Regions from separate parts of the Paenibacillus sp. FSL R7-0163 genome, predicted to be linked through region 1. Evidence: riboswitches for the same ligand, from Rfam matches in the RefSeq annotation. Region 1 holds a riboswitch; each other region holds the start of a gene.
The links. A riboswitch is a leader RNA that binds a small molecule or an ion and turns the genes downstream of it on or off. The one in region 1 is predicted to bind cobalamin.
Positions count from the first base shown of each region.

Region 1 (7,647 bases):
AAGACCTACTGCGCGGTACTGGCTGTTCGTGTATTGTGCCTGCAGAACTTCAATATTATTAATGTCGATTACGTTATCAAGCATACGGACTTGGATCGGAACAAGTCTTTCTAATACGCCAGCTGGAATCGCCCGTGCCAAGTGAATCGAATTCAGGTTACAGACTACGAAGTCGCCAGGGATTTTGGAAATAACGATCCGGGTCTGGCCATCTTTAGTTACTAATTCTTCTTGTTCAATTACTGTTGCAGACTGATTCTGCATAATTTCTGTGCACAGGTTGGAGGAGAAAACCATACCTTGATGACGGTTTGGGTTGGTCCGGTTCACGGTATCACGGTAGAACATGTACGGTGTACCCGTCTCTAGCTGTGATTTCATAATCCGTTTCATGATGTCGATCGCAGGAACAGTGATCCGGGATAATTCCAGGTTCGCTGTAGCTTCAGCATATTTTTCACGGAAAGTACCTTTGCCAAGCTCTTCATCGTAGAAATCTTCCAATCCTAGTGGACGGCCATTTTTATCAGTCCAGCCCATGACCTTTTTCACTTCATGAGGGCAGAAGAGGTTCCAGTGGCTGCGCGATTCTACAGCTTCCATGAACAGGTCAGGCAGGGAGACCCCGTGGAACACGTCATGTGCACGCATACGCTCGTCACCGTTGTTCAGCTTAAGATCAAGGAAAGCGAGAATATCTTTATGGAATACATCAAGATAAACAGCTACAGCACCCTTACGTGTGCCCAACTGGTCTACGCTGACTGCTGTATTGTTCAACTGGCGAATCCAAGGGATCACGCCGGAGCTTGTGTTCTTGTGGCCACGGATATCCGAACCACGTGCCCGTACTTTTCCAAGGTAAACGCCGATGCCGCCACCCATTTTGCTTAGACGTGCTACGTCTGTATTGGAGTCAAAGATACCCTCTAGGGAATCGTCTACAGTATCAATAAAGCAGCTGGATAGCTGTCCAGCGACCTTTTTGCCGGCATTAGACATTGTAGGTGTAGCAGCAGTCATGTAGATGTTGCTCATAGCCCAATAAGCTTCTTTTACAAGCTCAAGACGTTTCTCAGCTGGCTCACGGTGCATCAGGTACATGGCAATAATCATATAACGTTCTTGTGGAAGCTCCATCACACGGCCGTCAAAATCATGCGCCAAATAACGGTCGGATAGCGTAAGCAGACCGATATAGTCAAACAAAAGGTCGCGTGTATAATCGATACACCCACCTAGTTCGATAATTTGTTCTTTGGTGTAATGACTTAGAAGTTCTTCGCGATAGATTCCTTTTTTCACGAGATCCGTAATTAGTGGATACAATTCACCGTAAGGCTCTTCTGGATAAGCTTTGTAGCGGCGATGAACGGCAGCTTTTTTATAAAGGGTTGTCAGAAGGGCGCGGGCAGCTGCGAACTTCCAGGTAGGCTCTTCTTTTGTTACAAGCTCTAGAGCGCTCATGGTGAAGGCGTTGCTGATTTCTTCTCCGCTTACCGAGTCACGACGCAGTTTGGAATTCACTCCACGCAGCAAAGTTTCTTTATTTAGTTGATCGAGACCTTCCAGAATACGGTCAGCGTAGACGGAAAGACGGTTCTCATCAAAAGCCAGTTGGCGATTATCCGGTTTTACTACGAATTGCGGCATGGTTAGTTCATCCCTTCTTATTTCAAATTAATTTTCAATATCAAAAATTGATATATTATAGCGCAGCAGGCTGCCACAGAAAGACCTCCGAGCCGTTCATGCTGGCCGGAATGTCGATAATGCGTTGGTTGGAGCTTCCCCGGTAGAGAAGCGTAGTATCTTTCAGTTCTTCTACAAATTTTCCATCTATTAACACCTGACACTGCTTAAGTAGATCCCATTCCGGCGTACCGGGAAGGGCTGTAAGTTCTTCGTACGTATAACCACTGTAAATCCAGATTGAGAAGCCTGGCAGTACAGCGCGAAGCTCATGAATGAACCCCAGCAACTCTTCTGCTGAGAAAAAAGGATCGCCGCCTGCCAGTGTCAGACCATCCAGCAAAGGGTTAGCGGCGATTTCTGCAATAATTTCATGTTGTCGTTCTAAGGTGAAGACTTCTCCATATTTAAAGTTCCATGTCTCGGGATTAAAACATCCCGGGCAACGATGGCGGCAGCCGCTGAGAAAGAGGACGGCCCGCATGCCCTCTCCCTCGTTAATCGACTCCGGATAGTAACCGCAAATATTCATAGATGCTTAACGCGATCCCGTACTTCAGCTTGTTTGGCGGCATTAAAGCGGGTCTGATAGTCGCCGGTTAAATAACCTGTAACTCTGCGCAAACGGCGGATGTGCACGTCATTCTCATGTGCGTTGCAGGAAGGACAGTTTGTCCCAATTACGCCTTCGTATCCACAGCTGGAGCAGCGGTCAATCGGATGGTTAATGCTGAAATAGCTGACCTGTTGTTCGAGCGCATATTTAATGATTTTGATAAAAGCCGATGGGTTGTTGCGGGCATTGCCGTTTAATTCGACATAAGAAATAGCCCCGGCATTGCAATATTCATGGAAAGGAGCTTCCAAGCTGATCTTCTGAGCAGCACCCAGATCGAAGTATACAGGGATGTGAAAAGAGTTCGTATAATATTCACGGTCGGTTACGCCCGGAATGGAACCCAGTACCTTGCGGTCAACTTTTGTGAATTTACCGGACAAACCTTCTGCTGGAGTTGCGAACAGAGTGATGTTGAGATCCAGTTCCTCACTTTTCCGATCGCAATAGTCCCGCATATGACGCACAATAGCCAGCGCCTTGGCATGAACTTCCATATCCTCGCCATGGTGTTTGCCGTACATAGCTTTCATACATTCCGCCATACCGATGAAGCCAAGAGACAGACTGCCATGCTTTAGCAGATCGCCTACAGTGTCATCAGGTGCAAGATGCTCGCCGCCTTCCCAGACGCCTTCTCGCATCATGAAATCGGAAGCTTTAGCTTTTTGTGCGGTTTGAATGTGGAACCGATGAAGAAGTCCTTCCAGCGCAATATCCATATAATGATTTAGATCTTCATAGAAGCCAGCTTCGTCTGCGATGGTACGTCTGCCTGTTACTGTGCCGTGTGCCAGACCTAGCCGAACCAGATTCAGTGTATTAAAGGAAAGGTTGCCCTTTCCAGAGCAATGATTACGACCAAAACGGTCACCGAGCACTCGGGTTCGGCAGCCCATTGTAGCGAACTCCGTATCAGGATCACTTGGATCATAATACTGCAAGTTGAGCGGAGCGTCCAGATTAGCGAAGTTTGGATATAGTCTGCGCGCAGAACATTCAGCCGCTTTTAGGAACAGTTCATAGTTAGGATCGCCTTGTTGTTGATTGATTCCTTGCTTGCATTTGAAGATTTGAATCGGGAACACTGGTGTTTCTCCGCTGCCAAGTCCGTTCATAGTTGCTGTTAGCAGAGAACTGATCACAAGCTGACCTTCTGGTGAAGTACAAGTACCGTAGTTGATGCTGGTAAACGGTATTTGTCCACCGGATCGGCTGGACATGGTATTCAGATTATGTACCATACTTTCAGCCGCTTGCAGGGTTTCGATTTCGGTTTCCTTTAGTGCAAAACGGAACGCTCTTGGATATAACTCCGCCAGATCGGTCCGGCTCATCGTAATCTCGCCCAAAGATTCATCAGCTTGTCCTTCTTCAAAATAATCCAGACCCTTGCGGAACAGCTTGGCGAAGGATTTGGTTACATAAGGTGCCAGATCATAGTCGAGTTTATTGGCGGATACACCACCATATTGAGCATTTTGCTGGGATTGGAAAATAATCGCTACCAGAGACATAGCAGTCATTATTGAGTTCGGAGGACGAACGCTGCCGTTGCCGGTATTGAAACCTTCACGGAGAAGTTTATCAAACGGGATAAAAATACAGTTCGTCGTTCCAATCGCGTATTGATCCAGATCATGCACATAGACGACATTATCATCAATAGCCTGCACTAGCTGCGGCGGCATCGTAAAATTGCGGGCGTACCATTTTGAATATTCACTGCCGAACTTGCTCATTTTACCGGAGAAACTCTCTCCATTCAAATTGGCATTCTCGCGCAATAGGTCCATATCCCGACTGTCGATAATATCCCGGCCTAAATCAATGAGCTCTTCTAAAAGAACTTCCCGTGCATTTTCTACTCCATTAAATTGTCTCTCCAACAACGTCATTGTACAGCTCTCCTCTCAGTATAAAAGAAAAACATCTATCATCAAATCCATATATCCATAGGAAGTTGGACTGCCATAAGCAGTCGTATATTTGTTCTGATTACATAAAAAAAGCATCCCCTACCCGAGGATGGCAGAAAATGCCCGATGCGTTATGTAAATATCCACACGGATATTTGCAGAGGTCTCTACGTAGATGACCGCATGCGGACACCATCCCTGTTCCTCGCAGGCATCAATAGTTGGTGTCGTCGAAACAGGTAGGTCTCCTGGCTTCCGTGGGATCTCTCGGCGCCTTCCCAAGGGTGTTCCTAACCCTCAGTGGCATCTGCCGGGAGATGTGGATTCTCAAGCTTCCCAGAAGCTTAAGAAGGCCATCCGGTTACAGTGGCGGGACCGCAGCGGATTCTCACCGCGCTTCCCTATTAAGCTCTAAATCCGGTTAAGGATCAAAGCGCCTGTCTCCACTATATTTTGTTGTCGTTAGATAAAAATAACCCAAGATGTTGTGTTTGTAAACAGTTTTTTAGAAAACCCGCGCGGGGAGCGGGTTCTTTAAAGGTACTCCACAAATGATCCACAGGCTGTCCATAAGTAATCCACAATTGATCCACAGGGAGATGCGAAATGATTCATAAATTGTCCGAAAAGATGCCACAAAGAGTCCATAAATATAGTGCAGATGACCCTAGAATTTGCGCATGAGAAAATACTCTTAGCCCAAAGTCATATTTTGGAGTAATCAGAAGAAATAGAAGAGATAAGGGAGGATAATCTTGCTTAGTTTGTGACAGAGCGGTGGAATTGTTACAATGGAAGAAGATAGGTACTATAAAATTTCGAGGAGGTATTCTCATGCCTATTGCTGAAGTTACAGTTATTCCAATTGGAACAGGCAGTACCAGTCTTAGCAGCTATGTTGCGGATATGCAGCGGGTGCTGAAGACAGTAGAAGGGATTACATATGAACTTACGTCCATGGGGACGATCATCGAAGGGCCTCTGCAACGCATTTTTGCCGCGGTAGAAGCTTTGCATGAGTCTCCTTTTGCCGCAGGTGCAGAACGTGTCTCTACCTCACTTAAAATAGACGACCGCCGCGATAAACCCTCCACTAGCCGTGGAAAGTTAGAGTCTGTGGAGCGTAAGCTACAGGTGGATTAGCAGTTTAGGAGGGCGGAAAACAGGGAGAAATAGGCTTGCGTTTCTGGCTGAAAGTTGTATAATATTTTTTGTTTGACAGAAAAATCAGCTTTAAGCTGGTGTAGCTCAGGGGTAGAGCAACGCACTCGTAATGCGTAGGCCGGGGGTTCAATTCCCTTCACCAGCATCCCAAAAAACCATATGTGGCGCGGATTTCCGAGGGTTCGGGACCGCGTCATTTTTCATTGAATCCCCTGACTTCTACCATTCTTCTAAAAGATAAGACATGGCGAAATCGCTAATGAAAACGGTATGACTAGTGGTCACTGTCGAGCAGATGGAAGGCGTGTCGCAAGCTGACAGCAATCAGAATGAAGGATGGTGGAGGAGGAGCAGCATAAGCTGCTTTTTTCTTGCGGGGGCAGATCGGTTAGATGGTAATTACTATAAAAATAAAAAAGACACCACAAGGTGTCTTAGTACAGATACTTTTCGCTCGAATTTCACGAGCTCGTCAGTGAACTGAGTTCATAAGCAAGACTGGCTACGGCTAACAGATGAAGAGATAAAGTAATATCAATGTTAAAATGTGCGGTAATATTAATTTTCATAGATAACCACGCTCCTAAAGTATAAATACACATAAAGAAAACTTTATAAAGCGCTTGGCCTGCCATCATCAGTGCCAGGTAGCCATCCTGTACAGACGCCTTAGCGTTTCGACAGTAACATTATACTTAATATTTTGTGTTTTGCAAACCAAAGCCCCCTTAAGACTGAAATAATGAGCAATGTGACAATTATGTCATTCTGAATTGAATATTGTTAGGTTAATCGATGGGGAAGTTTACGTGTCTCCCTTATACTGGAAATTAAATGATTTTATTTCCGAAAGGGGACAATCCACTGATGACTGACGTAATTAAAGCAATAATACTTGGCATAATAGAGGGCTTAACTGAATTTTTACCAGTATCATCTACTGGACACCTTATTTTAGCAGGCGATTTGCTTAGCTTTGAGGGAGATGCTGCAATAACTTTTAAAATTGTTATTCAGTTGGGTGCAGTGATGGCAGTTCTAATTCTTTATTGGAAAAGGTATTTGGAAATTGGGGTTAATATGATTAGAATGGATTTTTCCAAAAGCAAAGGATTAAATGTCATTCATATGATTTTGGCTATGTTACCAGCATTAATCCTATATCTTCTCTTCAAGGACACAATAAAAAGCCAATTATTTGGCCCAACCCCTGTTTTGATCGGTCTAGTTGTTGGTGGCGTGTTGATGATCATTGCAGCGCGAAATAGGCGGACTGAAACCGCTGATACTATCGATGGGATTAATTATAAACAGGCTTTCGGAATTGGTCTGTTCCAATGCTTGGCGTTATGGCCGGGATTTTCGAGATCAGGTTCGACAATTTCAGGTGGCCTGTTGCTTGGCACTAGCCAAAAAGCCGCCGCAGATTTTACATTCCTTATTTCTGTGCCAGTTATGTTTGGTGCAAGCTTGTTGGATTTGTACGATAGTCGTGATTTGCTGAGTTCTGACGATTTACTTCTAATGTTAATTGGCTTTGCGACATCCTTTCTTGTGGCAATGATTGCAGTAGTGACGTTCATCAAACTGATTAAGCGACTTCGATTGGAGTGGTTTGCTCTATACCGGTTTGTTTTAGCGGCTCTCTTCTATTTAATTGTCATACAGTAATTGGATTAATCAATATGAACATCATGGGAAAGAAGCTTTTAAAAAGGGCTATACATCATATCCTGCACAGATTAAACTAGAGGTTCAAAACAAGGGGAAATCACCAAACAAGACAAAGCTCAAGTAGTCTATGAACTAAGGAATGAATTTTCGGTGAAAGCACTTCTACAGCTAGCCATTATCCCTCGTTTGTTTCTTCTACCATTAATATCACAAAGTGATTTTACAAGTGTTTGGGAATATGAAAAACCCCACCAGTTTAAGGTGGGGCTTTTGCTTACCAAGTATTATAGTTCGATTGATACTTAACTTGTTTATTCTCATAGCTCTCATTGGGGTAATCACGTCTGACAGACTGCAAGTAGCCTGAAATTGCAAATGCTGCAATAAGCCCTCCTATAATTCCTGTGATTAAGCTGAATGTTGAAAACCCGAATGTGGCAACTACTCCAATGGAAGACAATGCTACAAGCAATAGACTGAGTATTTTCATCTTTATACACACCTCCATTTTGTATATGTAGTAATTTGAAAATTAAGATTGATACGTTACTATATTTGATCGGTTTCGATAAAAATAATAAT
Region 1 covers NZ_CP150224.1:5,641,817-5,649,463, reverse strand. The annotation lists gene NST45_RS24815 (ribonucleoside-diphosphate reductase subunit alpha) at 1-1,653, opposite strand, end outside; gene nrdG (anaerobic ribonucleoside-triphosphate reductase activating protein) at 1,709-2,224, opposite strand; gene NST45_RS24805 (anaerobic ribonucleoside triphosphate reductase) at 2,221-4,206, opposite strand; cobalamin riboswitch at 4,448-4,683, opposite strand; gene NST45_RS24800 (MTH1187 family thiamine-binding protein) at 5,062-5,370, shown strand; tRNA gene NST45_RS24795 (tRNA-Thr) at 5,465-5,536, shown strand; gene NST45_RS24790 (undecaprenyl-diphosphate phosphatase) at 6,259-7,062, shown strand; gene NST45_RS24785 (hypothetical protein) at 7,340-7,555, opposite strand.

Region 2 (7,647 bases), 2.5 Mb from region 1:
GGAAGCGGGACCACCGTGCGGATTGTATTTAGGGAGCAGCATATAACAAACCTTACAAATGTGTAAGGGCATTGTAAGTTTCAGAAATAGCAGCCCATGTGTACACTTTGTATAATGAAGGCAATCCAGTCGAAAGAAGGAGAGGTAACACTTGCCCATTCTAGATGTTCATAATTTATCAAAAATATATGAGGGTAAAGTGTCCACTCAGGCGCTGAATCATATCCGCTTTTCTGTAGAAAAGGGGGAGTTCGTTGGCATAATGGGCCCATCAGGGAGCGGGAAAACAACGCTGCTCAACACGATTGCCACCATCGACCAACCGACCTCCGGTCAGATTCTGATCAACGGCCGAGATCCTAATCTGCTTAGCAGAAAAGAAAAGGCACTTTTTCGCCGTCATGAGCTAGGCTTCGTCTTTCAGCATTTTAATCTACTGGATACGCTCACTGTAGAGGAGAACATCGTATTACCTTTAACGCTTGCAGGTGCCCGTGTCCCAGAGATGGAGAGCAGGCTAAAAGAGGTCACTACCTTGCTTGGTATCGAACATTTACTGAAGAAGCGCACGTATGAGGTCTCAGGCGGACAAATGCAGCGGGCGGCTATCGCCCGGGCGATGATTCATCGTCCAGCGTTAATTTTGGCGGATGAGCCCACAGGCAATCTGGATTCCAAAGCCTCAGGGGAAGTCATGAATATGTTGACAGAGGTGAATAAGGAAGAAGGAGCTACGGTGCTGATGGTCACGCATGACGCAGTGGCTGCAAGCTTTTGCAACCGGGTCATCTTTATTAAAGACGGACGTTTCTATAGTGAAATGTACAAAGGCAGTAATAGAGGCGCTTTCTTCCAAAGTATTATTGATATGTTGTCTCTGCTTGGGGGAACCAGCCATGACCTTTCGGCAATTCGCTTATAGGAATGTAACACGTAATAAACGCAAATATGCCGCTTATTTTGTCGTCAGTGCTTTTTCGGTGATGATCTTTTTCGTGTGCGCTTTGTTTATTTACCATCCGGATATTTCAAAGAGCTTAATTTATAGTACGGCGGCTCATACGATGATGGTGGCAGAGGCAATTATTTATGTCTTTTGTTCTTTGTTCGTGCTCGTATCCGTTGGATCCTTCCTGCAGTCGCGGAAGATGGAGTTCGGAATTTTATTGATGCATGGAATGACGAAGAGACAGCTAAACACCATGGTTTTTCTGGAAAATATGATGATCGGCACCTCTGCCATCCTGACGGGTACCCTTCTCGGGTTACTTCTGGGCAAATTATTTCTGATGATCGGATCCACTTTTTTGGGAATTCCCCTGTTAACCTTTCATCTCCCATGGCAGGCACTTGTGCTTACGATCTGCAGCTTCGTGTTATTGTTTTTTCTGATATCGCTTTGCACCTTTGTTTTTATCGGCAATGAGTCACTGATGCGTCTGTTTCAGGGAGAGCGTAAGGCAGAAGAAGAACCCAAAGTATCCTTTGTATTATCTATTATTACTGCTGTATTGCTGATTAGTGGTTATTATTTGGCGGCTACTGCAAAAGCTGCTTCCGTAGAGAAAGTCATGTTTCCGGTCGTTGCAATTACGGTTATCGGGACGTATCTCTTTTATACCCAGCTAAGTATTTGTGTGGTTAAGCTGCTTAAGGACATTCGGCGCTTGTATTGGCATCGTACGAATATCATCACTTTATCGGGCTTGTCCTACCGCTGGAAAGAGAATGGCCGAATGTTTTTTATGGTGACGATTGTATCCGCAGTCTCCTTCACTTCAGTAGGGGTATTTGCATCGATACATACACTTTCCAGAGAGCTGAAATTGGATTATCCTGCAGCAGTGGGTTATGTAGCTAAAGGAAATCAGGCGGATGAACCCTTTGATCAGCATCTGAACGAAATTAAGGAAGAGCTCAAGACGCACGGACTCCCTTATGAAGCGCTTAGTATCCCGATTAAATATGCTGAGGTCGAAGCTCAGACTGGACCCGATCGCACTTTACGCCTTCCCTTGATTGCTTTTAGTGATTATAATCTCGCCCTGCAGCGTGCAGGTTTCACAACGGCTGAGCGTGCTCTGGTGGGCAACGAAGGTCTGGTGATGATTGGTTCACAGCGGGATCGCAGTTTAACAGAAGGCAGAGTAAAAGCGGTCTATTCCTTGCAGCAAGGACTTGCCATTAAAGAAATAGGTTATACCGCGCAAGTCCCCATTGCTGAATATTTATTGCCGGAGCTGGATGGTAGAGATGGCGGGGATTTTAGTGGTGTCGTGATCAGTGATGAGCTCTACAGCGCTATTGATCCCGTGCAGACGGATCTTTATACAGGTTTTTATGTAGAGGATTTTCCACAGACGGTAGGTATCGCAGATGATCTTGCCCATAAAGGCAAACAGTCCTATGAAAGTGATTCTCCGTATGCGATTGTGATCAGCGGCACGCTGTTTGAGCTTCAGAAAACATTGTATAACACAATGCTTTTTGCTTCATTGCTGGTGGGTACTGTCTTTTTTATCGCGGCAGGCAGCTTTCTTTACTTCCGGTTATATACCGATCTTGATCATGATCGCAATCAATATTCCACTTTGTCCAAGATGGGGCTTACGGATAAAGAACTCAATCGAATAGTCACAATTCAGCTCGCTCTATTGTTTTTTGTGCCGGTCGGAATAGCTATTTTACACAGTGTGTTTGCCTTTATTGCGCTTCAACGGTTGTTCTACTTATCTATCGCAACGGAGACAGGCGCGGTGTTACTCGGATATTTGGCTGTTCAAGGACTATACTTCTTTTTTATTCGCAGCCGCTATTTACGCAACCTGAAGAAGAACTTGATATGAGAAATGGGGGTAACAAGAATGCAAGCATGGATTACAGATTTTATGGAGCAGTTTGGTTACTTCGGTATTTTTCTGATGCTGGCCTTTGAAAATATATTTCCACCAATTCCTTCAGAAGTGATCCTGCCCTTTGGAGGATTTATGACCACTACGACGAGCTTAACGATCCCTGGTGTAATCATTGCTGCCACTGCTGGATCACTACTGGGTGCAGTAATTCTCTATTATATTGGCCGATTATTGGATGTGAGCCGGTTAGAGAAACTGGTTGAACGCTGGGGGGGCCTAATTCGCGTCACTAAAAAAGATATCCACAAGGCTGACGCCTGGTTTGATAAATATGGCTATTGGACTGTATTGTTTTGTCGGATGGTTCCTCTGGTCCGCAGTCTGATTTCGATTCCGGCGGGAATGTCAGGTATGAAATTTGGAGTATTTATGATCTTCACAACGATTGGCACATTGGGATGGAATTTGCTGCTTGTGCTTATTGGCGCGGCTTTGGGCGAATCCTGGGAAGACATTGCCATGTACATGGATGTGTACTCCAATGTGGTCTATGTACTAATTGCTGGCGGATTAGTTATTCTTGGGTTTCTGTACTTCCGCAAACGCAGCCGGAGAATGAACACTGAGGGCTAAGCGGGTGGAGGACTGATAATAGAAATGACTATTAAAAAGGAGGGAAACACATGGAGCTATTAACGATTATTAAAGCCATTATTTTGGGGCTTGTTGAAGGTTTAACCGAATTTGCTCCAGTATCCTCCACGGGTCATATGATTATTGTTGATGATATGTGGCTGAAATCACAGGAGTTATTTGGACAATATACGGCAAATACCTTCAAAATAGTTATTCAACTGGGTTCTATATTAGCGGTTGTTGTGATTTTTAGAAATCGATTCATTGATCTGTTGGGCTTAAGGCGTTTCAGCCGTAAGCAGTTGGATCCTGTAACAGAGAAGCTACCGCAGTTAGAGCAGGGCGGGCACCTCAAGCTGACACAGGTTCTGGTAGGGTTAGTGCCTGCAGGTGTGTTAGGTGTTCTGTTTAATGATTATATTGATGAGCATTTATTCTCTACCTCAACGGTGTTAATTGGTCTAGTGATCGGGGCTATATTAATGATTATTGCGGATCTGTTTGGGCCGAAGAAGATCAGAACTGAGAGTGTAGATCAGATTACATACAAACAGGCACTTGGTGTAGGTCTTGTACAGTGTTTTTCGTTATGGCCTGGATTTTCACGCTCGGGCTCGACGATTTCTGGTGGCGTAATCCTCGGGATGAGCCATCGTGCCGCTGCTGATTTTACGTTTATTATGGCAGTACCCATCATGGCAGGTGCCAGTCTGTTGTCACTGATGAAGAACTGGCAATATTTCACCATGGACGCGCTGCCGTTTTTTATTGCAGGCTTTATTAGTGCCTTCCTATTTGCGCTGTTATCGATGCGTTTCTTCTTAAAACTGATCAATCGTATCAAGCTCTTACCGTTTGCTATATACCGTATAATTCTTGCTGCTGTAGTATATTTCGTATTTTTCTAAGTCCGTTATAAGGAATCGATATAACAGAAGCCCCAGTAATCTATTGCAGATTGCTGGGGCTTTCACGTATGATGACATCAGATTAAGACACTCAAATGATGAATGATATCGGAGACAGGTGCTGACCGGAAAATAGTAATTCGGTAGGCTTAATAGGGAAATTCGGTTCGAAGCCGATGCGGTCCCGCCACTGTAACGGAAGAATCTCGAGCAACAGAGGTCACTGGCAATTTACTACTGCTGGGAAGACTGCTCAAGATGTTGACGCCGCTAGCCAGGAGACCTGCCTGTTTCAACAGCACTGCTTCACCTACGGAAGATAGGGAGGTGTTAGACGTTAACCATGGGTATATCATGGGCGTCTTTCCCTTTGACTTTTTTAGGGAAGGGCGCTCTTTTTTATAGGAAAGCAAGTAGTTTTGGAGTTTGAAATAAGAGATTGAAGAGGGAGTGTATCGAAATGACGAATAAGGTAAAAGTAAGCAATCTTGGATATCCGAGAATCGGAAAGAACCGCGAATGGAAAAAGGCACTGGAGGCATTCTGGCAGGGGAAAATAAATGAGGAGCAATTCCGCTCCGAAATGGCAGCAATCCAGCTGCAGCATTTGAAGACCCAGCAAGAAGCAGGAATTGAGCTTATTCCGGTAAATGATTTTACATTTTATGATCATGTGTTGGATGCGGCTGTTATGTTTGGAATCGTACCTCCACGGTATGCGTATGATGGCGGCGACATCGGGCTTGATCTTTATTTTGCAATGGCCCGTGGTAATGCTGAGGCTACTGCCTGCGAGATGACCAAATGGTTCAATACGAACTATCACTATATCGTTCCAGAGATCGGCACACAAACACCACGCCTGACTGAAAACAAACCTCTAGCGGCTTATCGTTTTGCTAAATCGCAGGCAGGGATTGAAGGTAAACCGGTACTTTTAGGTCTGTATACCTTCCTTAAGCTGTCCAAAGGTTACGCAGCGGCAGATATCGCCAAGATTGCTGCACGTTTTGTTCCAGTCTATGTTCAACTGCTACAGGAACTGAAGCAAGAAGGGGTAAGCTGGGTACAAATCGATGAGCCAGCGATTGTTACAGGCATAAGTAAAGAAGAATTAACACTGCTTAACTCGATATACACAGACATTGCCGGCTCCGTGCCGGGCTTGAATATTATTTTACAGACGTATTTTGAAGCTGCTGAGCCGCTGGAGGCACTGCTAGAGCTGCCTGTTCAAGGCTTGGGTCTTGACTTTGTGCACGATGGTGGAACGAATCTGGCTTCCATCGAACGTCTTGGCTGGCCGAAGGACAAATGGCTGGGTGCCGGAATTATTGATGGACGGAACATTTGGCGTTCCGATTTAGACGCCAAGCTGCAACTGGTAGAAAAGCTCAGCGTTCATGTACCGCTTGATCGTCTTATTCTTCAGCCTTCTTGCAGTCTGCTGCATGTCCCAGTCACCGTTCAAGGTGAAGTGAAGCTGAAGGCGACAGTTAAGAATGCGTTAGCCTTTGCCGATGAGAAGCTTAAAGAGCTTAGTCTGCTCGGAGCAGCCGTCGCAGATAAAGGAGAAGCTTCTCAAGCAGCGCTGGCCGCTAGTCGTGAAGCTATTGCAGCGTTCCGCGCACTACCTGAGCGTGGCCGTAAGGATGTGGCGGAGCAAGTGCTTGCACTTGCAGCTCTACCAGACCAACGCAGTCTGCCTTTTGCTGAGCGCTTAAAGGTGCAGCAAGAGAAATGGCAGCTTCCACTTCTGCCAACCACTACAATTGGTAGCTTTCCGCAGACAGTCGAAGTGCGCCAGGCGAGATTGAAATGGCGTAAAGGGGTCTGGAATCAGGAGCGTTATGATGGATTTGTTCGTGAGCAGATCGCGGATGCAATTACCTTCCAAGAAAAGCTAGGTCTGGATGTTCTGGTCCACGGCGAGTTCGAGCGTACAGATATGGTGGAGTTTTTCGGAGAAAAGCTGGATGGATACTTGTTTACTAGTAATGGCTGGGTTCAATCCTACGGTTCCCGTTGCGTTAAGCCGCCGGTGATCTACGCGGATATTGCATTTATACAGCCTATGACTGTTAAAGAAAGCGTCTATGCACAATCGTTGACGAAGCTTCCGGTTAAAGGAATGTTGACGGGCCCTGTTACTATCCTCAATTGGTCATTTGTACGTGATGATCTCAGCCGGGAAGAGGTAGCCAATCAAATTGCTCTTGCCCTTCGCCATGAAGTAAAAGCGTTGGAAGATGCAGGCATCGAAATGATTCAAGTGGATGAGCCGGCTATTCGTGAAGGACTTCCGCTAAAGGCAGAAGACCGTGAGCATTACCTGAACTGGGCAGTGAAGTCGTTCCGTGTTGCCACGAACCATGTGAAGGCTACGACACAAATTCATACGCATATGTGCTACAGCGAATTTAATGACATGATCGATTCAATATCGGCTATGGATGCTGATGTAATCTCCATTGAGACTTCACGTAGCCATGGTGAGCTGATTATCAGCTTTGAGGAGCAAGCCTATGATAAAGGAATCGGTCTTGGAGTGTACGACATCCATAGCCCGCGGGTTCCAGCTGTCGAAGAAATGACTGCGAATATCGATCGTGCGCTGCGGGTGCTTGACCCTGAACAGTTCTGGATTAATCCGGATTGCGGTCTGAAAACGCGTGGCTGGCAGGAGACAGAGGATGCACTACGTAACATGGTAAGAGCTGCTGCTATTGCGAGGGAAAAGACAGGGGTTATTGCTTCTAAATAGACTTAAATAAATTAGAGCCAGGGTAATTTACCCTGGCTTTTTAGTTCAATTATTTTTTTGTAATCAGCTACTTGATAATAATTCTCAATCTTGTTAGAATGAAAAAGAAAAAGAAGGAACCGTGGAGGGTCCCTTTAGGCATTTACTTATTTACTTTCGAAAGTTTTGCAATCTGTTTCTTCTGCGCGTTTTGGTTCTTGGGAGCTGTGGAAAGCTACGAAGATCGATTCAGCGCTGCATTTGTTCTCTTCTGCCCAGTGGGTGCAGGAGTTAACTTCACAAACTACGTCTTTTGCCATGAGGGTTCACCTCCCCTTTTAGTAATTGACAGTATCATTCAAAGAACGGCTCTGTTCAGCAAGGTGGAGCTTGTCTCAGCAAAGCCGTGTCACGCCCTCATTCATTATGAATAGAGGGTATTTGGATTTTTTTACTAGGTTAGACGTGGTAATTGTACCAAATAATGAGTTTGTAAGCAAATGAG
Region 2 covers NZ_CP150224.1:1,232,799-1,240,445, forward strand. The annotation lists gene NST45_RS05270 (sensor histidine kinase) at 1-66, shown strand, start outside; gene NST45_RS05275 (ABC transporter ATP-binding protein) at 152-922, shown strand; gene NST45_RS05280 (FtsX-like permease family protein) at 897-2,846, shown strand; gene NST45_RS05285 (DedA family protein) at 2,865-3,488, shown strand; gene NST45_RS05290 (undecaprenyl-diphosphate phosphatase) at 3,539-4,399, shown strand; cobalamin riboswitch at 4,499-4,705, shown strand; gene metE (5-methyltetrahydropteroyltriglutamate--homocysteine S-methyltransferase) at 4,860-7,163, shown strand; gene NST45_RS05300 (DUF1540 domain-containing protein) at 7,310-7,462, opposite strand.
Region 2: another riboswitch for cobalamin. It lies ahead of metE (5-methyltetrahydropteroyltriglutamate--homocysteine S-methyltransferase); the one in region 1 lies ahead of NST45_RS24805 (anaerobic ribonucleoside triphosphate reductase).

Region 3 (7,647 bases), 330 kb from region 1:
TTTCTTTCAAATAATAAGTCAGATACTCGAAGAATTTAAGCTTCTCGCCCTGTTCAATCACACCCGTGTCTTTATCGAAACCTAATAAACCAAATTCGCCGACGATGACAGGGATGCCTTTAGCTACAAATGTATTGTAAACGTTATCAAAAGTTTGAGTGATATCGTTTTTTGTATCTTTTTCAAATGTGGTGTAGCCGGCAATGTTCACACTAAAAGGCCAGAAGCCATAGAAGTGAACGGTCGCAATAATATTCGGATCGTTTAGAGCCGTAATCGTCTTATAGAGATGATCCATTCTTGTTTGTGTAGGTGAAGACTCTAATGAAGGCAATACAAGTGGGCGGAGGTCGTTTTTCCCACCGGATTTCCGCACGATCTGATAGAAGGAGTTATTGAGTTCAGTAAGCATTTGCTCCATTTTTGCTTCGTCTGTGCTTCCACCATCGGTGAACCGAGGTTCATTTATGCTCTCGAACATCAGCTTATCGGATTTGTCCTTAAAGCGATCGGCAATTTGAGTCCAGGCTGCATTATAACGCGCCAGCGTTTCATCGTGTTTTTCTTCCATATGGCTTACCCATAGCCAGGAATCATGATGGACATTAATCATGACATAAAGCTTGGCGTCCAGTGCCCAGCCGACAACTTCTTCCACACGGTCGAGGTAGGCTTTTTCTAGGGTATAGTCTGGTGCCGCACCCATGTGAGTATCCCAGGTCACAGGAATCCGAATACTTTTATAGCCTTGAGCGGCGATCTTTTTAATAAGTTCTTGGGTCACACGAGGATTGCCCCAGGAGGTTTCGTCCTCACCTGTAGCATCTAAAGTATTACCGAGGTTCCATCCGGGCTGCATTTCGTCTACATAGGATTGGATCTTACTCTTTGGCGCTGCCTTAGCTTGTTGCTCATCCTTAGTTGCAGCTGCAGCCATGGATGAGAACAGAGAGAGCAGAAGAGCGGTGACAAGTGTCAATGATAAGAAGGATTTCTGGATTCGCGTAGTCATTGAATTCTCCTTTGTGAGATAAATTTAGGATGCTTGGACCTGGCTTTGACGCTGTACTTGGTGGTTAGATGAACACGAACACCTCCAATGTTATTTTTGTAAACGCTTTCTGAATATACCCTAACATAGAATTCACTCAGCGAGTACCTTACTAATTTGTGGCAAATTCATATAAGAATTAGTGATTTAAATTAATTTTCCCCACAGTTGGATAAAGAAATTATTTAAATATCCCTACTCGTAGAAATTGGTTATTCAATAGGATTATCTCTAGCTGCCCGTTATACAAAAAAGAAATATAACATGACAAAAGCATATATATTAGATATGATGAAGCATGAAAATTTAAAATTAGAAATAGGTGCCAACTATGATAGTTGCGGAAGTACAATCATAGATTGGTTAAATGGAAAGCGGGTGTGAATCCCGCGCGGTCCCGCCGCTGTGAAAGAGGAGTCCTTGCAAAATGCCACTGGGAAACTGGGAAGGCAGCAAGGGTGATGATACTTGAGCCAGAATATCTGCCTTTTTCTGTTACACCATCAAACTCTACGATCGATAGAGAGGTGCTTGAATAGTGTTGGCCATCTATTATTGTGGTTCACTATCTTAACCTCTTGACGTTTATGTTGAGTGGTTTTTTTGTGGTTATAAGAAAAGTTTATTCTGTTTTTTATCATAGGTATGAAGGGAAGGGTTATGGAAAAATGAAGAAAAATAAGTTTTTAGCGTGGTTACTTATTGTAGCTGTATTTATTACGACATTCTCTACAAGTGTAATCCCGGCTCAAGCAGATGGAGCAAGCTCTACCCTTAAAGGGTATGTATCTGTATCCGTAGAGAAATTCACCTTAGGCCAAGGGTATGTTAAGGAACCTATTAAAGTTCCGATTTATGAAGGCGATAATGGCGCATCTTTAATAACACGTGCGCTAGGAGATGGGAATTATAGATATTTAGGAAATATAGATAGTGGTTTTTATTTATCAGAAGTTAAAGATAGTGGCAGAAGCGAAGTCAATATTCCACAATATACTTTAGATATGATTTCAGCTGATGGGAATACAGTCGGCACTAAAGCAGACCCAGAGTGGTTAAGTCAGTTTGACTATACTTCCATGTCGGGTTGGATGTATGCAGTAAATAATGTGTTTCCTCCGTTTGGGATGACCGATTATAAGCCTCAAGACGGTGATATCATTCGAACTCAGTTCACCACTTATGGCTATGGTTCTGATCTTGGTGGCTGGGGAGAAATCCCAGTTCAACTTGCCAATAAGGATGCTTTAACTGCGGAAATCGCCGAGATTAACAGTGACCCTAATAAAGAAACTATTTTGGACAGACCAGTAGTACAATCGGCAGTTTATCAAGCCTATTCCGTGCTCGAAAATATGGCAAGCTCTCAAATAAGTGTAGATCATGCGCTTGTAGGGCTTAACCATGCATTAGATATAGAACCCCCTGTTATTACTGTAAGTGGCATACAAGATAAACAGGAAGTATCTAATAAAGAAATAAGCTTCAAAGTAGCTGTCACAGACAATGTATATAGTGACATCATTCCAGAAGTGAAGCTGAATGGTGTTACTTTATCACCTGCGAATGGGGAGTACAAAGCTTCTCTGAATTCAGGCAGTAATGCAATTACTGTAACGGCTCTTGACGGAGCTGGAAACAAAACAAATGTAACTTATCAAGTTACTTACAAACTGGAAACTACAGTTGCCGTCAAACAACAGTTAGATAAAAGCCTTGCCTATATTCTAAACACTGTAAAGAATCCGTCGTTTGGAACAGGTAGTGGAGAATGGTCGATCCTTTCTCTGGCACGGGCGAACTATACAGTACCTAACGGTTATTACGATCTTTATTACAACAATGTAGCAACGAAAATAGCATCGATCATTAAAGAGGATGGAAAACTCGACGCCAATAAAAGCACAGAGAATTCCAGAGCGATTCTTGGGCTTACCTCTATCGGAAAAGATATCACAAATGTTGCGGGATATGATCTGAGAAAAGCACTCGCTGATTATCAATATATCCAAAAGCAAGGCAATAATGGTCCGATTTTTGCTCTGATTGCGCTAGATAGCCATAACTATGAGATCCCAGTAGTTGATGGAGTTACAGAACAGACCACAAGAGAAAAACTAGTTCAGTACATTTTAGATAAAGAGGTTAAAAAAGGTACAGAAGAAGCTGGTGGCTGGGCATTAGGCGTAACCAAAGCCGATGTCGATATGACTGCGATGGCGATGCAAGCTCTTGCACCTTATTATGCAACCCGTGATGATGTAAAAGCTGCCGTGGATCGGGCCATCCAATGGCTGTCCGATAACCAAAACAATCAAGGCGGATTTACAAGCTGGGGAAGCACTAGCAGCGAAAGTATCTCGCAGGTAATTGTAGCCTTAACTGGTGTAGGCGTAGATCCGCACACGGACGCTAGATTTGTTAAAAGTGGAAATTCGCTTATTGATGCATTACTTAGCTTTGCTGCACCTGAGGGTGGATTTAAGCATATCCTCACAGGCAAAGTAGACAATATGGCAACGGACCAAGGTACGTATGCACTTGTGTCCTATGATCGTCTGATCAATCATAGCAGCCGTCTCTTTGATATGAATGATGTGCAATTAGAACAACCTACTACTGTTGTAGCCAAACAACAATTAAATAAAAGCCTTGCCTATATTCTAAACACTGTAAAGAATCCGTCGTTTGGTACAGGTAGTGGAGAATGGTCGATTCTATCTTTAGCACGGGCGAACTATACAGTACCTAACGGTTATTACGATCTTTATTACAACAATGTAGCAACGAAAATAGCATCGATCATTAAAGAGGATGGAAAACTCGACGCCAATAAAAGCACAGAGAATTCCAGAGCAATATTAGGACTTACCTCTATCGGAAAAGATATCACAAATGTTGCGGGATATGATCTGAGAAAAGCACTGGCTGATTATCAATATATCCAAAAGCAAGGCAATAATGGTCCGATTTTTGCTCTGATTGCGCTAGATAGCCATAACTATGAGATCCCTGTAGTTGATGGAGTTACAGAACAGACCACAAGAGAAAAACTAGTTCAGTATATTTTAGATAAAGAGGTTAAAAAAGGTACAGCAGAAGCTGGTGGCTGGGCATTAGGCGTAACCAAAGCAGATGTCGATATGACTGCGATGGCGATGCAAGCTCTTGCACCTTATTACGCAACCCGAGATGATGTAAAAGCCGCCGTGGATCGGGCCATCCAATGGCTGTCCGATAACCAAAACAATCAAGGCGGATTTACAAGCTGGGGAAGCACTAGCAGCGAAAGTATCTCACAGGTAATTGTAGCCTTAACTGGTGTGGGCGTAGATCCGCACACGGACGCTAGATTTGTTAAAAGTGGAAATTCGCTTATTGATGCACTGCTTAGCTTTGCTGCACCTGAGGGTGGATTTAAGCATATCCTCACAGGCAAAGTGGACAATATGGCAACGGACCAAGGTACGTATGCACTTGTGTCTTATGATCGTCTGATCAATCATAGCAACCGTCTCTTTGATATGAATGATGTGAAAGTGGAACAACCAGAAGAACCTGGGCCTGGGCAACCAGAGGGTCCGAAAGAATTTCCGTTACCTTCTGGGGAGAACCCGAAAGTTGAAATCCCAAATGACGCTAATGATTATATCGTTCCGATCAGCACTGGAGATAGCAACAAAGAAATCACAGTAGCTATTCCGGAGGGAAATCAATCGAAGGTTAGTGTCAATTTACCAAGTAACAGCGACCTTCCTCAGATAGAGGCCATAAAAGGTAACGTATCTGTAGTCATTCCTAAGGGTGCAAAAGTTACAAGTGGGGATGCCTCTGCAATTGAACTGATTTCAGCTTTAACCGGTGGAGAATCTGCACTAAAAGATAGTGTGAATCAGATTATTCCCGGGGACAAGAAGCTTGATAACATTCTTCAAACATTTTCCATGGGTGGTAGTGCAAGAGTAGAATTCAGTCAATTTATTACGTTAACCTTTAAGGACCTTACAGGAAAAGATGCAGCTTATATTCAAAATGGCACTCCTCATGCCATTCAAAAATTTGCAAGTGATGACTTAGGTTTTGCAAGCGGTAAGTCTGAGTATGCCTATGATAGTGGAAATGATTTAATTGTAAAAACCAATCACTTCACTGACTACATTGCTTATGCTTCCAGTGCAGTACAAACACCTGGCGGCGACGGTGGTAACGGTAATGGCGAAGGTAATGGTAGTGGAAATGGTGAAGGAAATGGCAGCAACAATGGTGGCGGAACCACTCCATCGAAACCATATGTAATCCTGTCCGTGGATAAGCTTACGATTAATAAGGGATATGTTGTTCCATCTGTACAGGTAGAGCTACAATCTGGTGACACAGTGTGGTCTGTACTAAAAAGAGTGCTGGATAGCCGCGGTATCGACTATAGAGATTCCTGGAACAGTGACTTTGGAAGTGTGTATGTTGAATCCATAGCTGGTGATGGGGAATTTGACCATGGCAGCGGCAGTGGATGGATGTATAATGTGAATGGGAAATATCCTAATTATGGTGCATCTTCATATGACCTAAGTGCCGGGGACAGAATTCAGTGGCGTTATACTACGAATTTGGGTGTGGATCTAAATGCACCGATACCAACGATGAGCCCAACCCCAACGCCTAAGCCTGGTGCTACTCCGGCTCCTGGTGGGGGAGCTAATCCGGAAGGCAGTGGTGATCCAAATGTGAGTCCATCTCCAACAGTGACTCCTAAGGATCCTACCCAGAATACGAATGATATTAAACAACTGTATACAGATGCTGATAAGATCTCTTCCTGGGCCTATTCAGCGATTGAAACAGCTACAGTAAAAGGGTATATCCAAGGTAACAATGGTCAGGTGAATCCGAAGGCTTATATCACAAGAGCGGAGTTCACTAAGATTCTCGTTTCTGCATTAGAACTTGATATTAAGAGTGATAAAGGCATTACCTATAAGGATGTCGCTCTAGGCGATTGGTTCTATCCATATGTGAATGCTGCGCATAAGGCAGGTCTAATCACAGGCTTTAATAATGAATTTAAGCCAAATGACAAGATTACTCGTGAGCAGATGGCCGCAATTATCGTCAGAGCATTGGCCATCCCGGCGACGAAGCCTGGAACAGCGATTAAAGATATCAACACAGTATCGGCATGGGCCAAAGCAGATGTAGAGACCGTTGTTGCGACTGGTTTGATGTTAGGTGATGATAATCAATTTAAGCCTAAAGAGCTAGTAACCAGAGAAATGGCGGCTGTTGTAGCTACTAGAACCCATGATTATAAGAGTGGGAACAAAGTGGTTAGTCCAACTATTCAGAATACAGCAGTTAGTTCTTACATTCAGAACACAGCTGCCTTTTTGCAAAAAACAGTAACAAACCCGGTCATTTCCTCGGTTGGCGGGGACTGGACAGTCTTCGGGCTGGCACGTTCAGGTGTGAAGGTTCCAGATAGTTATTACACTAAGTACTATGCAAATGTAGAAGCGACTCTTAAAGAAAAATCAGGGAAGCTGCATAGCGTAAAATATACGGAATATGATAGAGTTATTTTGGCATTAACTTCAATCAACAAAAATATTGATAAAGTGGCGGGTTATAACCTACTGGAACCGCTCGCGGATTTTGATACTGTAATTAAGCAAGGTATTAATGGACCTGTGTTTGCTCTCATTGCACTGGACAGTAATCATTACGACATTCCAGTGGTTAAGGATGTAAAGACGCAGACGACTAGAGAGATGCTCATTGATTATATTTTGGGCAGAGAGATCAGCGGCGGTGGATGGGCACTAGGCAGTAATGCTACAGCGGCTGATCCAGATATCACGGGGATGGTCATTCAAGGCTTAACGCCTTATTACAAAACCAACGCCAAAGTAACAGCTGCTGTGGACCGGGGGATTGCTTGGTTATCCAAAACACAGACAGCAGACGGTGGTTTTGCAAGCTGGGAATCTACAAATTCCGAAAGCATCGCTCAGGTGATTGTAGCTTTAACTGGCCTTGGTATTGACCCGCATAAGGATTCCAGATTTATTAAAAATGGACATTCCGCAGTAGACGCATTGCTTAGTTTTGCTGCACCTGAAGGTGGCTTTTATCACGTGAAGCAGGGTGGAGTAGGCAATGGAGGCGCGCAACCAGGAGAAGTAGATCTTATGGCTACTGATCAGGCGATGTATGCACTGGTTTCCTATGATCGGCTCGTTAATGGCCAGACACGTCTTTATGATATGACAGACGTCAAATAGAATTTTATTTAGAGAGATAAGCAAGGGTAGCGTGTATACCCTTGCTTATTATTTAAGGTGGGACTAGAGAAATGAACAAGAAGAAATGGTTAACAGCGATACTAATCATAGGTGTATTGGCTATCGCCTTCTTTTGGGGCGGGGATTACCAGAAGAGCCCAAACAAGGTCGCTAATAGTAGCGTTGAGACACAGGTTATAGAGCCTGAGAACACTGCTTCCGCAACAAATGATGATGTTGAACCCACTGAGGCAATCGCTACTGAGACAACAGAGATAACACCGTCAGCTACGCCAAGTGAAACAGCTAAGCCCATTG
Region 3 covers NZ_CP150224.1:5,316,452-5,324,098, reverse strand. The annotation lists gene NST45_RS23400 (cellulase family glycosylhydrolase) at 1-1,012, opposite strand, end outside; cobalamin riboswitch at 1,355-1,556, shown strand; gene NST45_RS23395 (S-layer homology domain-containing protein) at 1,720-7,329, shown strand; gene NST45_RS23390 (DUF4430 domain-containing protein) at 7,401-7,647, shown strand, end outside.
Region 3: another riboswitch for cobalamin. It lies ahead of NST45_RS23395 (S-layer homology domain-containing protein); the one in region 1 lies ahead of NST45_RS24805 (anaerobic ribonucleoside triphosphate reductase).

Region 4 (7,647 bases), 490 kb from region 1:
CATATTAACATCGGTGACCGCCCCGGAGAATGGGTCTCACAATATGACGAGCCGCGCGATGTGGTGCTGACGATGTTTGGTGATTTTATTGCCTATCAGGAAAAGAGTAAGACAGACATTCCAACAGCGGTTGTACTTGCAAAAAGTGATATGCTGCATTCGCTGAAGGATGAGGATGGCGATTATATCAAGTCCAACAGCAATGTGTTCAATAACTATGTTCATCGCAAAACATTAAACATGGACGAGTTCCATAACATCGACGGGGAAATTCGCAGATTTATTGGTAAGGTGGACAGACCCTTTAAAGATACGATGGATGTTTATTTCGCGAATACGGGTTATTTTGCAGTATCTGCGTTGGGCAGCAATCCTGTGAATCAAAAGATTGAGGGTGTAGTAAGCCCGATTCGTGTAGACGAGCCTTTTATTTGGCTGCTGCATAAGCTGAAGTATATTGAGGGGAGCGACGGCCCGTGAATGGTTTCTCAGGGTCAACAATCGCCCAACAGATGTATACCCGCGAACGTCGCGGAGTGTTTCGTTCCACAGAAGGCTACGATACGGTAGCGAAATCAGATAGTCTAGACAATAATTTTGTGAAAAAAATCCTTCATCCCTTCTGCCTCTACGATGCTCCTGCGGAGTTGACCGCGCGTGGGGAGAAGGATGAGGCTGCATATCCTGGTGCGCTGCACCTATTTCATGCCGAGAACGGGGATACAGTTATTGGGCTTAGTCGTTATCAAGCGGCCGATTTCACAGGCCAACGAAGCGCCTTTTTTGCACATAACTATGTAGTTCCTGCTTCACGTTCCGAAGAAATTGTCCAGAGCTATGGGGACTGGCTGCATGCTGATTTTGCAGAGAGTTATACTGGAGAGCTTGGTGGAACTTTGCCGGAGCTGCCCTCTATTCCAGTTGTTCGCACAGACCGCAGCCCTGACCCAATCGCAGGCTTACGCTTGTTAGGGATTGATGAAGGGATATTCAAGGCGTTATTGCAAGCTGTGATGCTCTCTGTAGCAGGTAAGAAAAAAATCTACGTGGCTCTAAACGTACCTATCACGGAGTTGTCCGCGCGGGCGGTGGAGCTTACAGAAATTCTGTATAGCGTGCTGCCGTATGAATTCCGCCGTAGATTAGGCGTGATTACGTATGCGAATGAACCGAAAAGCCGTAAATATATACATCTTAGCTTTGTGGAAAAAGGTTCGCTGCGTCCCGGTGATCGCAGTATTGAGAAGGATTATACCTTCGATTTGGCTTCCAGACGGATGGGAAATGTCGATTTTGGTGAGTCCCGCCAGCCTTATGCTGATTTGGTGTGGAAGCTGTTACTGCTGAATCCAGGAGATATTAACGACTTTGTAAGCTTCGCCGATCAGATTCTGCGTGGAGAGAGTCCTGAGCATAAGCTATCCCTTGCTTTCTATAATGAGCTGGCTATATTTTATGAGATTGAGCAAGGGAACGAGCATTTATATACGGAGAATAAGAGTGCGGTGCTAAGTGGTTTGCTCTCTTACCTTAAACCAGACGGTGCAATTCATTCTAGAATCCGCTTGAACGATATTTTCTTAGAACGGTTCGACCGGGAATTTGATCTGATTCGGCAAAGGAATGTGCCAGATCCGGCGATTATGGAATGTTTTAAGGAGTATTTTGTACTTAAGGATCACAATTACAGGGTCAGAATCGTGGATTATTTCATCAATGGGATGCTTCATAGTGTGGAAGCGGGCCGCAAGGATATCTTGAGTGCCGCTTACGGGATCATTGAGAGTAATGATGAGTTAAGTGCAGCCTACTTCCAGCGCGTGATGTCTGAAACATATTTCCGTAAGCAGCTACTTGAGCCTTATATGGAATCAAGACTAGCTGCGGCGTCCAGATCTGCGGATATACTGAGCTTTGTACTCCATTGGGGGCGGTTCCTGCCAGTGGCGTTAGAGCAGTCTTTTGCTCAAAATGCTGTGAAGGATTATTTGCTTGAAAAGCTCCAGCTGGAACATGATCCGGTGGCTTCTGTAGCGGAAATTCATGAAATTGTAGATAAGGCAGAAAAAGATCGCCGCAAAGGAACAGGAGTTGCTCCTAAGGCACTCTCCCTAATGCAGGATCTTGCTGCTTCAGCAGATAGATTCTTACTGAATCGCTTATCGCTTTCCGATATGACGCAGGAGGAGCTTCTGGAGGTAGTTTTTTTACGTTATGGTAATGTTGTCGATTGGCAGCCGCCACTGGATAGGATTAGCAAGCAGAAAGAGAATGCGCTGCGTGCAGCTTACCGCTGGTTTGGTGAAGAAAAGCCGAATGAGGAGATTTTTGCAGGATTGTCTCCGCAGGAACTAGACGATGTGCAGCTACTGGGTCGTCGTTTGCTAAAAGAGGCGCGTGTTCTGGAACCCTTTGAACGGCTTCCGCTAGCCTTCTACTATACAACTCAGCGTGAAGGGGGTCCGCTGGATTACGATGCGCTTCTGGAGCTGTTAAAGCGTAAAGCCGGTTCCGACAAAGAAATCATCTATCGGTTTTTTGCTTGGTCGCAAGGCAATCCTTTATTTACGGTTTCGAATAAAAAGCTGCAACCGGGTTACCGTAAGGCGATTCTGAAGTATTTCCTGAGCAGTGATCGTGAAGCGTTCAAGAATCGGGAATTCCGAAAGAACTATGTCGCGGCAGCTCGGCCTGCTCTGCAAAATGTGTACAATGAAGCCCGCTCCCAACTGGCTTCCCCGCTGGCGCGCTGGATCAGCCGCAGCCGATTTCGACTCTTAATCTCCGGCTCCATTACGGGTATTCTGGTGATTATTGCAATTATCGTATTCAGTATGTTGCGTCCGGATGATACGAAGACGGCTCTGCCGGGGACAAGCCCTGAGCCGACCCCTGTTCAGAGTGCAGGCAATGTGCTGCCTCCGGCTTCAGTATACTTGAAGGATCAGAGCGTCGAAGGAGATAAGGGGAGCAGCATATTGGTGTTCACCTTCGCAAGTGCAGATGACTGTGTGCAGTTTCAACCGACTGAGATTAGTTTAATGTCTTCGTCTACAGAGATAGATAAAAGCTTTAAGGTCGCTGCTACGAATGGGACTTGTCCAGTGCCGTCAACGGATGGGACGGATGAGGGAAACGCCGCTGACGACGAGTCAGATGCCGCTGGCACTACTGGAGGAACAGCAGAAGGTGCAGACGCTACTAACGCTGTAGCTGATGCTTCTCCGTCTCCTACGCCTTCCTCTGATACTGAGGACAGCACTGGGTTGCCTTCCGCAACAGCTGTGACTGAAGGGGAACAACCTTCCTATCAGGTTGAGGTTACATTGGAGCCTGGAGCGACAATTCTAGAGAAAAGTATGATTAAAGCCGGAAGATTTACATTGATCGTAGATCCCGACCCTAATATTCCACCAGCTTCTGATTCAAGTGCTGAACCTTCCCCAACTGCAAGTCCGGAAGGAACAGCCGAATAACAAGCTTTCTGAACAGCAACACCTACCGGCAGGTGGTGTATTGCTGTTCATTTTTTTGCTGCCCATACTAAGCTTTTCTATAGACATGCTATGTATTAATAGATATGATTATGGATGTCAAAATAAGATACTACATACTGGAAAAGGTGCAGACTCTATCAATCTAGTCGTCTGCTTAAAAGGGAAGTCCGGTGCATGAGTCCGGCGCGGTCCCGCCACTGTATGTGCGGAGTTTTTCTTCTATAAGCCACTGCCCTGAAGGTAGGGTGGGAAGGTGAAGAACAGCGATGAAGCATTAGCCAGGAGACCTGCCTTTTTTGTGAGCGTTTCTATTCTTCGTGGGGTAAGAATGTGGAACATATACAGATGGACTATCGGCAGGAAGCAAGCGCCGCAGCCTCGATTTGTAATCTTCCCTGACCGCCCTCCAAAGGGGCGGTCTTTATGTTATGCGTCTTATTCCCAGCAGTACCCATTCTTATACAGAAAGAGGTTAAACAATGAAGAAAATCATGTCTTCCAAGTTTGTAGCACTTGGGCTGGCCTTATTCATGGTCATTTCAATTCTAGGAACATCTCTTGCTCCGGCAGGACAAATATTTGCAGAAGCGAGCGCTGGCGCCGGTCTGGAGGCAACTGCTGCGGAGTGGATTAATGTTGCGGATGCGACTTATGCGGCTGCAGAATATCTCTTGAAAGGTGGCGTACAATCAGATTGGCAAGCCATTGGCTTAGCGCAAGCAGGGTACAAGCTGCCAGCTAGTTACCATTCAGAGCTTGAGAAAAAAGTAAAAGAGGCAGCTGGGAATTTTGCCAATGTCACCGATTATGCTCGAATCGTGCTCGCAGTGAGAGCGATTGGTGCAGATCCTACTAGCTTTGCTGGTAATGGATCAACTCCTGGCTATAATCTGATTGAGAAAATTTATAATAACAGCAAGCTCAGTGAACAGACGCTTAATAATCCGGTATATGCTTTACTTGCGCTGGATTCTGGTAAATATAATATCCCAAGTGACGCGAAATGGACGGCGGATAAGCTCCTTACGGAGATTCTCTCCAAACAAAATCCAGATGGGGGCTTTGCACTAACCTCAGGCACAAGTGAGCCTGATATGACAGCGATAACCTTGACGGCTCTGGCGGCACATAAAAATAATCCCGAAGCCTACTTAGCAGGGCTACAAGCCGTAGCCTGGTTATCCGCAGCTCAAGATAGCCATGGGGGTTACGGTGACAGTGCTGAAAGTAGTGCACAAGCAATCCTTGGACTCACATCCTTTGGAGTTGATCCTAGTGGATTAGAATACACCAAAAACAAAGTGGATCTAATGGAGAACCTGCTCAGCTATCGTCTAGCTGATGGTAGCTTCACCCATAGCCGTGGTGGAAGCAGTAATGTTCTGGCGACAGAGCAAGGGCTTCAGGCGCTGGTTGCCTATAATTTGCTGTATAAAGGAAGCAACAATAAGCTATACGATTTTTCCAAGTCCTCCATTCAGAGCTCACTAATCTACGCCCCTGTAACGATTGAGGGGCCACAGGCCACGTTGGCACAAGGGTACGCCTATGCTGGCAACGCACTTGGAGCGTTAGAGAAGCTGGCGCTTCAAACGAACTTGCCGATCACGAATCCTTCGGGCAATTATGTGACTGGCATCGGAAATATTGTTGCTGGAAGCTTTGGTGGTTATGACGGATGGATGTATGTTGTATCGCGTGACGGAAAATGGATTAATCCCGATGTAGGTATGAGTGATTTTGTACTTAAAGATTCAGATCAGGTACTGGTTTATTATGCCGGAGATGACACTAAGCTTGTGGATTCCGTTACGCTTTCCAAAGCAAATCTTAAAGAGGGCGATTCTTTTACCGTCACTGTAACTAGTAAGACGTGGAAATGGGACGCTGCTACGAACACTTCCTCTCCTGTAACTGCAAAAGCTGCGGGTGTTCAGGTCCAAATTGGAGTTCACACGGTAACGACGAATGCTAAAGGTGAGGCCGTATTCTCAGGAAATGTGCCCGCAGGTGACTATAAACTGACTGTAACTGGCTACCGTGAAGGCAAAGCCCCAACGATTGCTAAATATACAAAAGCTCTAAAAGTGATTTCTAAGAATGTAACAGCTTCGCTAACCGTTGAAGGCCCGGAAGGGTTGATTAGTGAAGGGACTTTGAAAGCCTCCAATGCCCTTGAAGCGTTGCAACAACTAGGGTCTACCGATGATTTTAAAGTAGATATCACCAAATCGTCTTATGGCAACTTTGTATCAGGTATCCATGGAGTTTCGCAAGGTACTTACGACGGATGGTGGAGCTTCGTGGTATCACGCGGCGGAGAGTGGATATATCCAAGTGTGGGTATGGATGTGTTCGAACTACAGGAATCCGATCGTGTGCTTGTCTATTATGCAGGAGAAAATACACAGGTTGTAGATTCTGTGGCGCTTTCCCCAACGCAGCCAAAAGCTGATGAAGTTTTTACCGTAAAGGTTTCCCAGAAAAAGTGGGTGTGGAATCAGGACAGCTTCACTTCTGATCCGGTTACCTCACCAGCTGCAGGTGTGCAGGTTTCGATTGGTGATAAGAAGGTAATCACGAATGAACAAGGTGTAGCTGTTATTGAGGGGGGTCTCCCGGCAAATAGCTATACAATGACTGTTACCGGTTATGTTAAAGACAGCGTACCGAGCGTAGCGCGTTATACTCAGTCTCTGACTGTTGGATCGTCTGTTATTGCTCCAGCTAAAGCTACCGCTACCCTTTCAGTAATTGGAGATAGCCGGAAGGGAACCATCCTAGCCAGTACAACAGTAGCTCTAAAAGAGGGCGAAACGGCTTATAGCTTACTAGTCAGTCAATTAGGCACTAAGGTAGTATCATCCGGCAACGCTGGAAGCATCTACGTGAAGTCTATTGACGGGTTGGCTGAATTTGACGGAGGCCCAAGCAGCGGATGGAAGTATAAAACGAACCGGGATGCTGATCCAAGCATAAGTGCAGACAGCTATATTTTGCAGAACGGTGATACTTTATATTGGTACTATACCTCTGGAGAATAAGGAAGAGGATTGATTAGGCGGGTACATGGATTCGGAGTAACTAACGGATCGGGTGCCCGCCCTTTTTATATTTGGAGAAAAGTCGTTTTATGACAATATATACTTTTATTCGACACAATATTTAAAAAATCATCAAACTCTTAGCCCTTCCGACCGATAAAAATAGATAGATCATAAGATAATGTGAAGGCGGAGTGTAGATGAAAAATTTGAAAGTGAAATACAAAATAGGGTTGCTTTTGGTATTCGCTGTAATCATGGTGAATGTTGTAGGTGGCATAGGCATCATCACGATGACCCGAATGGCCGAAAAAACAAATGAGACATATAATGAAAATTTATTGCCTGTTTCTTACGTAGGGCAGATGCGTACGAATAATCGGGCTATTGAATCCTATCTTTTGGAGCGTTTGATTAGCGTAAATGCCAGCAAAAACAAAGAACTTTCTGAGAGTATTCAAGTGAAGGTTCAGGATAATAATGAACTTATGAACAAGGTGAAAGCGATTCAGTATAATGATCCTGCTATTGTAAGTAAAATCAAAGAGTATGAGTCCTTTTTGCCAGATTATCGTGCACAGCGGGATAACATTATAAAGATTGCTGATAGTAATCATAATCAAGAGGCCTATCGAGTATTTTCAGGCGAGTTTAACGATTCCCGTGAAAAAATGATCAACCTACTTAAAGGAATTAGTGATTCGTTGCTTAAAGATGCTGATGAACACAATTCAGATTCCATGGCAACCGCTAAAAGCATGCGGGTAAACAATACCATAATGATTACGTTCGCCTGTGTGATTTGTATCGTGATTAGTATTGCAATCATTCGACTGATAACAAAACCCCTTAAAGAACTGCAAGGAATAATGAAGCGGGCAGAAAATGGAGATTTGACCGTAATAGCAACGTACACTGCCAAGGATGAGATCGGCCAAATTAACAGTTCATTTAACAATATGCTGCAGGGCTTGCGGAAGATGATGCAAGGGATTGCAGAGAGTGCGGAGCTGCTGTCAGCTTCATCGGAAGAGATGAGTGCAAGCGCTGAGCAGACCTCATTGGCTTCACAAATGATCGCTGTATCTTCTGGAGAGATTGCCGCG
Region 4 covers NZ_CP150224.1:5,153,511-5,161,157, reverse strand. The annotation lists gene NST45_RS22750 (hypothetical protein) at 1-480, shown strand, start outside; gene NST45_RS22745 (glycosyltransferase) at 477-3,476, shown strand; cobalamin riboswitch at 3,604-3,807, shown strand; gene NST45_RS22740 (DUF4430 domain-containing protein) at 3,977-6,541, shown strand; gene NST45_RS22735 (methyl-accepting chemotaxis protein) at 6,742-7,647, shown strand, end outside.
Region 4: another riboswitch for cobalamin. It lies ahead of NST45_RS22740 (DUF4430 domain-containing protein); the one in region 1 lies ahead of NST45_RS24805 (anaerobic ribonucleoside triphosphate reductase).